Regions from separate parts of the Actinomadura sp. NTSP31 genome, predicted to be linked through region 2. Evidence: riboswitches for the same ligand, from Rfam matches in the RefSeq annotation. Region 2 holds a riboswitch; the other holds the start of a gene.
The links. A riboswitch is a leader RNA that binds a small molecule or an ion and turns the genes downstream of it on or off. The one in region 2 is predicted to bind cobalamin.
Positions count from the first base shown of each region.

Region 1: it holds a riboswitch for cobalamin, as region 2 does, so the genes downstream of both, ACA514_RS48155 (CbtB-domain containing protein) here and ACA514_RS44050 (VWA domain-containing protein) in region 2, are expected to answer to the same signal.

Region 1 covers NZ_JBGNUT010000065.1:2,955-7,444, forward strand. Annotated here, with positions in the region: gene ACA514_RS48140 (hypothetical protein) at 1-231, shown strand, start outside; gene ACA514_RS48145 (branched-chain amino acid aminotransferase) at 301-1,404, opposite strand; gene ACA514_RS48150 (3-isopropylmalate dehydrogenase) at 1,581-2,636, opposite strand; cobalamin riboswitch at 2,767-2,959, shown strand; gene ACA514_RS48155 (CbtB-domain containing protein) at 2,992-3,225, shown strand; gene ACA514_RS48160 (CbtA family protein) at 3,247-3,975, shown strand; gene ACA514_RS48165 ((2Fe-2S)-binding protein) at 3,972-4,490, opposite strand, start outside.
Region 2 covers NZ_JBGNUT010000043.1:61,901-66,390, reverse strand. Annotated here, with positions in the region: gene ACA514_RS44065 (helix-turn-helix domain-containing protein) at 1-31, opposite strand, end outside; gene ACA514_RS44060 (ATP-binding protein) at 226-882, shown strand; gene ACA514_RS44055 (TetR/AcrR family transcriptional regulator) at 793-1,551, opposite strand; cobalamin riboswitch at 1,668-1,791, shown strand; gene ACA514_RS44050 (VWA domain-containing protein) at 1,929-3,899, shown strand; gene cobO (cob(I)yrinic acid a,c-diamide adenosyltransferase) at 3,945-4,490, shown strand, end outside.

The DNA of each region.
Region 1 (4,490 bases), on a different contig from region 2:
CGGCACGTGATCCCCGTCGGCTACGTCTGGCACTCCACGGTGAAGCCGCACCGCGTCCGCAAGGTCTACGCGCTCTCGGGCACCTGCACCTTCCCGGTGCAGGTCGACGGCAGGCCCGGGCGGGCCTACGTCGGGTTCGCGTTCCACTACGCGATCAACCCGGACTCGCGCGGGGCGAGCCCGAAGACCGCCGGGTCCGCGGTCACCACCACCGTGCGCTTCGGCCGCTGACGCGGCCGGACACGACCGCGCCCGATGGCGCGCACCCGGGGACGGGCGCGCCATCGGGCGCCTCCACGCTCAGACGATCTTGTGGACCCAGCCGTACGGGTCGGGCCGGGTGCCGTACTGGATGCCGACCAGCTCCTGGCGCAGCCGCATGGAGATCTCGCCGGGCTCGCCGTCGCCGATCGTCCACTCCCGGTCGTTGCCCTTGACGCGGCCGACCGGGCTGATGATCGCGGCGGTGCCGCAGCCGAACACCTCGGTGATCTCGCCGGACGCGCAGCCGGCCTGCCACTCGTCGATGCTGATCTTGCCCTCCTCGGCGGGAATGCCGAGGTCGGGGGCCAGCTTCAGCATGGAGTCGCGGGTGACGCCGGCGAGGAGCGTGCCGGTGAGCGCGGGGGTGAGCAGCCGGGCCCGCGAGCCGGACCCGTAGACGAACATCAGGTTCATCGAGCCGACCTCCTCGACCCAGCGGTGCTCCACCGCGTCGAGCCAGACGACCTGGTCGCAGCCCTGCTGGACGGCCTCGGCCTGGCCGGCGAAGGACGCGGCGTAGTTGCCGCCGAACTTGGCCTCGCCGGTGCCGCCGGGCGCCGCGCGGGTGTAGTCCTGCGACAGCCACACCGAGACCGGCTTGATCCCGCGCGGGTAGTACAGCCCGGACGGGGAGGCGATGACCATGAACAGGAACTCGTTCGCCGGGCTGTTCACGCCGAGCGCGCGGGTGGTGGCGAACATGAACGGCCGCAGGTAGAGGCTGTGCCCCTCGGAGTCGGGGACCCACTCCTTGTCGGTGCGGACGAGCAGCTCGACGGCGTCGACGAACAGCTGCTCGGGGATCTCCGGCATGGCCATCCGCCTGGCGGAGCGGTTCATCCGGGCCGCGTTCATGTACGGCCTGAAGGTGACGATCGAGCCGTCCGGCTGCTTGTAGGCCTTGAGGCCCTCGAACAGCTCCTGGGCGTAGTGGAACACCTGGCTGGCCGGGTCCATCGGGATCGGCCCGTAGGGCTCGAGCCTGGCGTCGTGCCAGCCGCGGTCCGCCGAGTACCGGATGGTGACCATGTGGTCGGTGAAGTACCGGCCGAAGCCCGGATCGGCCAGGACGCGCTCGCGCTCGGCGGCCGTCGCGGGCCGCTCGGTCAGCGTGGTCTCGAAGTCCAGGGTGTCGCTCATCGCCGTTCGTCCTCTCCCGATCGCCGGTGCGGCTCCCTTGCCGCTGCGGCGTCCTTAGTCCCTATTGTCGTACTTCGTTCTTTGCCCCCACTCCTCGCACGCGGCGCATACGGAAAACCGGGCGCGCCGCGAGGCGCGCCCGGAGTGTCCCTGCTCGTAGCCGGAGAGGCGCGCCCTCAGCCCGATACTCGCTTGGCGATCGCGTCGCCGATCTGGGCGGTCGACCGCGTCCCGAGCGCGCCGCGCTCGGCCAGGTCGTCGGAGACGGCCTGCTCGACGCGGCGGGCGGCCTCGCCCGCGCCGATGTGGTCGAGCAGCATCGCGACCGACAGGATCGTGGCGGTCGGGTCGGCCTTGCCCTGCCCCGCGATGTCGGGCGCGCTGCCGTGCACCGGCTCGAACATCGACGGCGCCGTCCGGTCGGGGTTGACGTTGCCGGACGCGGCGAGCCCGATGCCGCCGGCGATCGCGGCGCCGATGTCGGTGATGATGTCGCCGAACAGGTTGTCGGTGACCACGACGTCGAAGCGCTGCGGCTGGCCGACGAAGAACATGGTGGCCGCGTCGACGTGGCAGTAGTCGGTGCTGACCTGCGGGTACTCCGCGCCAACCCGCTTCAGCGTGCGCTGGTAGAGATCACCGGCGAAGGTGAGGACGTTGTCCTTGTGGACCAGCGTGAGCTTCTTGCGGGGGCGCGAGGCCGCGACCTCGAACGCGTATCGGACGACCCGCTCGACGCCGAAGGCGGTGTTGACGCTCTCCTGTGTGGCGACCTCGTGCGGGGTGCCCTTGCGCAGGACGCCGCCGACGCCGGTGTACGGGCCCTCGGTGCCCTCGCGGACGACGACCATGTCGATGTCGTCCGGCGTGACGCCGGCGAGGGGGGTCGTCACGCCCGGGAACAGCTTCACCGGGCGGAGGTTGACGTAGTGGTCGAGCTCGAAGCGGGTCCGCAGCAGCAGCCCGCGCTCCAGCGTCCCGCTCGGCACGCTCGGGTCGCCGACCGCGCCCAGCAGGATGACGTCCTGGCCGCGCAGCTCCTCGAGCACCGAGTCGGGCAGCGTCTCCCCGGTCCGGTGCCAGCGGGCGGCGCCCAGGTCGTAGGAGGTCTGCTCGAACGCGAGGTCGCTGGACGGGGCGACGGCCTCGAGGACCTTCAGTCCCTCGGCGACCACCTCGGGGCCGATCCCGTCACCGGGGATGACGGCCAGACGAATGCTGCGGGAAGCCATGCGCGTACTGTACTGCAAACGTCTCACTGCTTGGGCTTTCGTCTCATATCCCGGTACGCGGGTCTCGCCGCCGGCGGCCCGGGCGTCACCTTTGTCACTCTTCGCGGGGTTGACGGGCCGGAGGGGAGAGGAGACGCTCTCCTCGACAAGTTCACATCGAGGCGACGGTGCGCAGGAACCTGGTGCGAATCCAGGACGGTCCCGCCACTGTGACCAGGGAGTCTCCCCCGCTCGACGACCACGGCCGGCGCACGCCGGCGGGAAGGTCGGAGGGAGACGGCGATCTGGGAGTCAGGACACTGACCCGTCGTCCTCCCGCAACCGGGGCGAGTGCACCCCGTGAGGAGAACCCGACATGGCCGAGTCCGCCGTACCGTCCGCCGCGTCCCCGCAGGCAGAGCCGTCCCCCGCGCCGCTGCGCCTGCCGATCCGCGACATCGTCCCGTGGGCGGTGCTCGCCGTGGTGCTGGCCGCGGTCCTGATCTACTTCGTCGGCGCCGAACAGGGCGCGACGTCGCTCTTCGGCGGCACCTGGGTGCACGAGTTCACCCACGACGGCCGGCACCTGCTCGGCTTCCCCTGCCACTAGGCCCGGGGGATTCACGAGCCGATGATGAGAACACTGCTGGTCCGCGGGATGCTCGCGGGCCTGGCCGCTGCCGCCCTCGCGCTGGTCGTCGCCTGGCTGTACGGGGAACCGCAGGTCGGGCACGCCATCGCCTTCGAGGAGGCGAGGGCGCACGCCGGGCACGCCGGGCACGAACCGGAGGTCGTCGGCCGCGGCGTCCAGAAGACCGCCGGCCTGATCACCGCGATGGCCGTGTACGGGGTGGCGCTCGGCGGGCTGTTCTCGATCGCGTTCGCCTTCGCGTCCGGGCGGCTCGGACGGCTCGGCGCCCGCGCCACCGCCGCCCTGGTCGCCCTCGCCGGGTTCGTGGCGATCGAGCTGGTGCCGTTCCTGAAGTACCCGGCGACGCCCCCGGCGGTCGGCAACCCGACCACCATCGGCGGCCGGACGGCGCTGTACTTCTGCATGATGGCGCTGGGGGTGCTGGCGACGACCGCGGCGGTGATCGTGTGCCGCCGCCTCGTCCCCCGGCTCGGCGCATGGAACGCGGCCACGGTGACCGCGGTCGGCTACGCCGTCCTGCTGGCGGTCGTGTACCGGCTCACGCCGGAGCCCGACGCGATCCCGGAGCACTTCCCCGCGACGGTCCTGTGGAACTTCCGGATCGCCTCCCTGGGCGTCCAGCTCGTCCTGTGGGCCGCGATCGGGCTGCTGTTCGGCTACCTGACGGAACGGGCGGGCGCCCGCCGCCGATCCCTCGCCTCCGTCTAACGGGCGCGACCGGGCGCCCGGCGGAGGCCGCAGTCCCCGCACAGCTCCCCGCCGGGCGGGACGCGGTAGTACAGGCAGCAGTTGCGGCGGACGAATCCGCGCGGGCCGAACGCCCCCGCTCCCGCGAGCGGGGGCCGGGCCAGCAGTTCGCGGACGAGGGCGCCGCGGAAGGGGTCGCGCGGGCCGACGTTCAGGCCGCCGACGAGAGCGGAGGCCGCGTTCCCCCAGAGCAGGCCGTCCGCGAGGCGGGAGACGGCCCGCATCGTGGCGCGCAGCGGCTCCAACTGGCCGGTGACGACCGCGTCGTGGACGAGCTCGGCGGCCTCGGCCGGGCCGTCGGCGCGCCACCCGCGAGGGTCGGCGAGCCAGAGGGCGATGGGCGCGCCCGGCGCCCATCGCCAGTGCAGGCCGGACAGGTCGGGGACGACCCCGTGCACCGCCGCCGCGACGACCGGCGAAAACAGCCGCGACGCGAGGCCCTGGAACAGGATGGACGCCGCGACACGCCGTTCACC
Region 2 (4,490 bases):
GGCGGCCACGAACGGTGGGGCGGTAGGTCATGGGAGCGAAGTCTCGCCGCTCCGGCCTCCGCTCACAACGCGATTGACGAACCCGGCACGAAGGGCAGAGCAATTCCCTGAAGACGGTTGCGAACGTGAGAATCTCACGAGAGTCTTGAATGCGTGACCGCCCGGGAACCCATAGTGACGGCGACAGGACCGTGCGCCCGGGCGGGCGGCCCGCGGGAGGCACTCGTGAAGACCCCGCCCGAGACCACCGACGCGAGCCCGCGCGGGACGCGGCACACCGCCGGGCCGCGCGCCGGGCACGACCGCACGGCCGCCGCCGCGGCCCCCGACCCGGCGCCGGACGGCCCCGCCGCCGACCCGGCGCCCGATCTGGCCGCCGACACCATGGCCGACGCGATGGCCGCCGGCGGCGCGCACGCCCCGGCCGGCGCCAGGCCCGGCTGGGTGTGGGCGCTGCCCGGCGGCCCCGGCTGCGCCGGCCACGCGCGCCGCGTGCTACGCGACGCGCTCATCTCGCTAGGCGTGCGGGACGAGGCGATCGGCGACGCCCAGCTGATGGTGAGCGAGCTCGCCACCAACGCCCACCAGCACGCGGGCGACCACGGCCCGCACGAGCTCTGGCTCTACCTCGGCGACCCCTCCGGGGCCGGCGCCGAGGTGCGGTGCGCCGTCTTCGACGCCTACGTCGAGGCGGCGTTGCCCGGCTATTCGTGGACGTCGGGCGACTGCGGGCGCGGGCTCGGCATCGTCCGGGAACTGTCGCGGGGCCGCTGGGGCACGCTGCGGACCCTGTCACGGCTCGGACCCGGCGTTCGCGGGAAGGCCGTCTGGTTCGCCGTTCCCGTACGCGGCGGCGTGCAGCAGCCGGTCCCCGGCTTCTAGCGGCCGCCCGGGTCCGCCGCCGCGCGCCTCCAGGGCGGGGGCGATGTCGGTGACCATCGACAGCAGCGACCTGGTCAGCAGCGTCTGCACCTGCGCGCGGTCGAGGGTCCGCTCCTGGAGCCACTGCCGCGTCGCCGCGTCCGCGAGCCCGGAGTAGACGCGCAGGACGGCGCGCAGCGTGCCGGTCGGCGCGGGCACCCGCAGGACGGCGAGCATGTGCTCGACCGTCCGGTCGCGGAACCGGTTGACGATGACGAGGAGTTCCGGGTCCTGCCCGAAGCCCTCCGCGTCCAGCGCCGCGAACCAGGTGGTGGCGTTGCGCTCGGCGGTGTCGAGGAACAGGTTCACGCACAGCTCGACGGTCTCGGGCAGCGTCATCCGGTCGTCCGGCGGCGGCGCCTGCACCGCGGCGGTCGCCGTCAGCCCCTGGACGACCTTGAGGAACAGCTCGCGCTTGGTGCCGAAGTAGTAGTGGATGAGCCCGCGCTGGACGCCCGCCTCCCGGGCGATGGCCGCCGTGGACACCTCCGCGTAGGGCAGCTCGGTGAACATCCGGCGCGCGACGTCGAGGATCTGGTCGCGCCGCTCGTCGCGCGGCAGGCGCTGGTGGCGGGGGCGCGGCGGCGCGGCTCCGGCGGCCTCGCCGCGCGGGGCCGCGCGTCGTTCCATACCGACCAGTAGACCATCTGATTGGCGGATCGCCAAAATTTACCGGCGGTGTGCCGATAAAGCGCGGGGTCGAGCGCGGCCGGGGTGTGTGCGATCCTGGGCGGGCGACGGAAGCGGAGGAACCCGGTGCGAATCCGGGGCTGTCCCGCAACTGTGACCAGGGGAGCCCCCCTCGACGCGGCCACGGCACGCGGTGCTGGAAGGCCGAGGGGGAGCGGTGATCCGGGAGCCAGGAGACTCCGGCCGTCGGCCAGGCACCGCCACGGGCGTGGACACCCGAGGAAGGACGAACAGACGTGCGACCTGCGTCGGCGACGAACGCCGGCCGGACCGAGGGGCGCGCCCGCGCGCGCTACCCCTTCTCCGCCGTCGTCGGAATGGACGATCTCAAGCTCGCCCTGCTGATCAACGCCGTGTCGCCGGGCGTCGGCGGGGTGCTGGTGCGCGGCGAGAAGGGCACCGCGAAGTCGACGATCGTGCGGGCGCTGGCCGGGCTGCTGCCGCCGGTGCCGGCCGTGCCGGGCTGCCGGTTCTCCTGCGACCCGGGCGACCCCGATCCGGCGTGCCCGGACGGCCCGCACGCCGCGGGCGAAGGGCGGGAGCGGGCCGCGCGGCTGGTGGAGCTGCCGGTGGGCGCGTCCGAGGACCGGCTCACCGGCTCGCTGGACATCGAGCGCGCGCTGACCGAGGGCGTGAAGGCGTTCGAGCCCGGGCTGCTGGCGGCGGCGCACCGCGGCGTCCTGTACGTCGACGAGGTCAACCTGCTCCATGACCACCTGGTCGACCTGCTGCTGGACGCGGCGGCCATGGGCGAGTCGTACGTGGAGCGCGAGGGAGTCTCGGTCCGGCACGCGGCCAGGTTCCTGCTGGTCGGGACGATGAACCCGGAGGAGGGCGAGCTGCGCCCGCAGCTGCTGGACCGGTTCGGGCTGACCGTCGAGGTCGCCGCGACCCGCGATCCGGCCGAGCGCGCCGAGGTCGTCCGGCGGCGGCTGCGCTTCGAGGACGACCCGGACGGCTTCGCCGCGGCCTTCGCGGCGGACGAGGCGGACCTGGCCGAGCGGATCGCGGCCGCCCGGCGCCGGCTGCCCGGCGTGGAGCTCACCGACGCCGCGCTCCGCCAGATCACCGCCGTCTGCGCGTCGTTCGAGGTGGACGGCCTGCGCGCCGACCTGGTGACGGCGCGCGCCGCCATCGCGCTGGCGGCCTGGCACGGCCGCGCCGCGGTGACGGCCGACGACGTGCGGACCGCCGCGCGGCTGGCGCTGCCGCACCGGCGCCGGCGCGACCCCTTCGACGCGCCCGGCCTGGACCGGCAGAAGCTCGACGACGTCCTCGAAGAGCACGGTGAGGAGCCGGAGCCGCCCGACGATCCGGGGCCTCCCGACGGCGGCCCGGACGGTCCCGGCGGCCCGGACGGCGGGGGCGGCGGTCTTCCCGACGGTCTCGGGCAGCAGGACGCGCCCGTCCCGCCGCAATCCGAGCCGCCGCAGTCCGAGCAGCCGCAGTCCGAGCAGCCGATGGAGAGCGGTCAAGGCCGTTCGGGGGAGAGCGAGCCCGCTCCGGCGGACGCCGCCTACAAGCCGCGCCTTTTCACCGTCCCGGGGCTCGGGAACGGTGCGCCGGGACGGCGTTCCAAGGCGCGCAGCCCGTACGGACGTGTCTCCGGTGCACGGCCCGGCGCGCGAGGCGTGCACCTTGCGGCGACGTTGCGAGCGGCGGCACCGCACCAGCGCGCGCGGGGACGCACCGGTTCGGGGCTGGTCGTCCTACCCGGCGACCTGCGTGAAGCGGTCCGTGACGGGCGGGAGGGCAATCTCGTCCTGTTCGTTGTGGACGCCAGCGGCTCGATGGCGGCGCGCAAGCGGATGCGCGCGGTGAAGGGCGCCGTCCTCAGCCTTCTTCTGGACGCCTACCAGAGGCGCGACAAGGTCGGCCTCATCACCTTCCGGGGGAGGGACGCGGAACTGGCGCTGCCGCCCACGTCGTCGGTGGAGGCCGGGGCGCGCCGCCTCGACGCGCTCCCGACCGGCGGCCGCACGCCGCTGTCCGCCGGGCTGATGCGCGCGGCGGAGGTGCTGCGGGTCGAGCGGCTGCGCGACCCGGCCCGCCGTCCGCTGCTGGTCGTGGTGACCGACGGCCGCGCCACCCACGGCCCCGACCCGTCGCGGGCGGCCGGGCTGCTCGCCGGTGTCGCGTCCGTGGTCGTCGACTGCGAGTCCGGCCCGGTGCGGCTCGGCCTGGCCGCCGCGCTGGGCGCCCGGCTCGGCGCCGAGGTCGTCCGGCTCGACCGGCTCGCCGCCGACGCGCTCGCCGGGGTCGTCCGCGACGCCCGGAATGTCGCATGACGCCGGACGAGGCCCGCGCCGCCGACCGAGGAAGCAGGAACTGAGATGCCGCAGGGGAAGCCGGAGTACGTGCCGGAGGACGGGCTCACCACCAGGCAGCGGCGCAACCGGCCGCTGGTGATGGTGCACACCGGACCGGGCAAGGGCAAGTCGACGGCCGCGTTCGGGCTCGCGCTGCGGGCCTGGAACCAGGGCTGGCCGATCGGGGTGTTCCAGTTCGTCAAGTCGGCGAAGTGGCGGATCGGCGAGGAGAACGCGCTGCTCGCGCTGGGACGGCTGCACGAGCAGACCGGCGAGGGCGGGCCGGTGTTCTGGAGCAAGATGGGCGAGGGCTGGTCGTGGATCCAGCGGCCCGGCACCGAGGCCGACCACGAGGCCGACGCCCGCGAGGGCTGGGAGCAGATCAAGCGCGACCTGGCCGCCGAGACCTACCGCCTCTACATCCTGGACGAGTTCACCTATCCGATGAAGTGGGGCTGGGTCGACGTCGACGACGTCGTTGACACGCTCGCCGGCCGTCCCGGCAACCAGCACGTGGTGATCACCGGCCGGGACGCCGACCCGAGGCTGATCGAGGCCGCCGACCTGGTC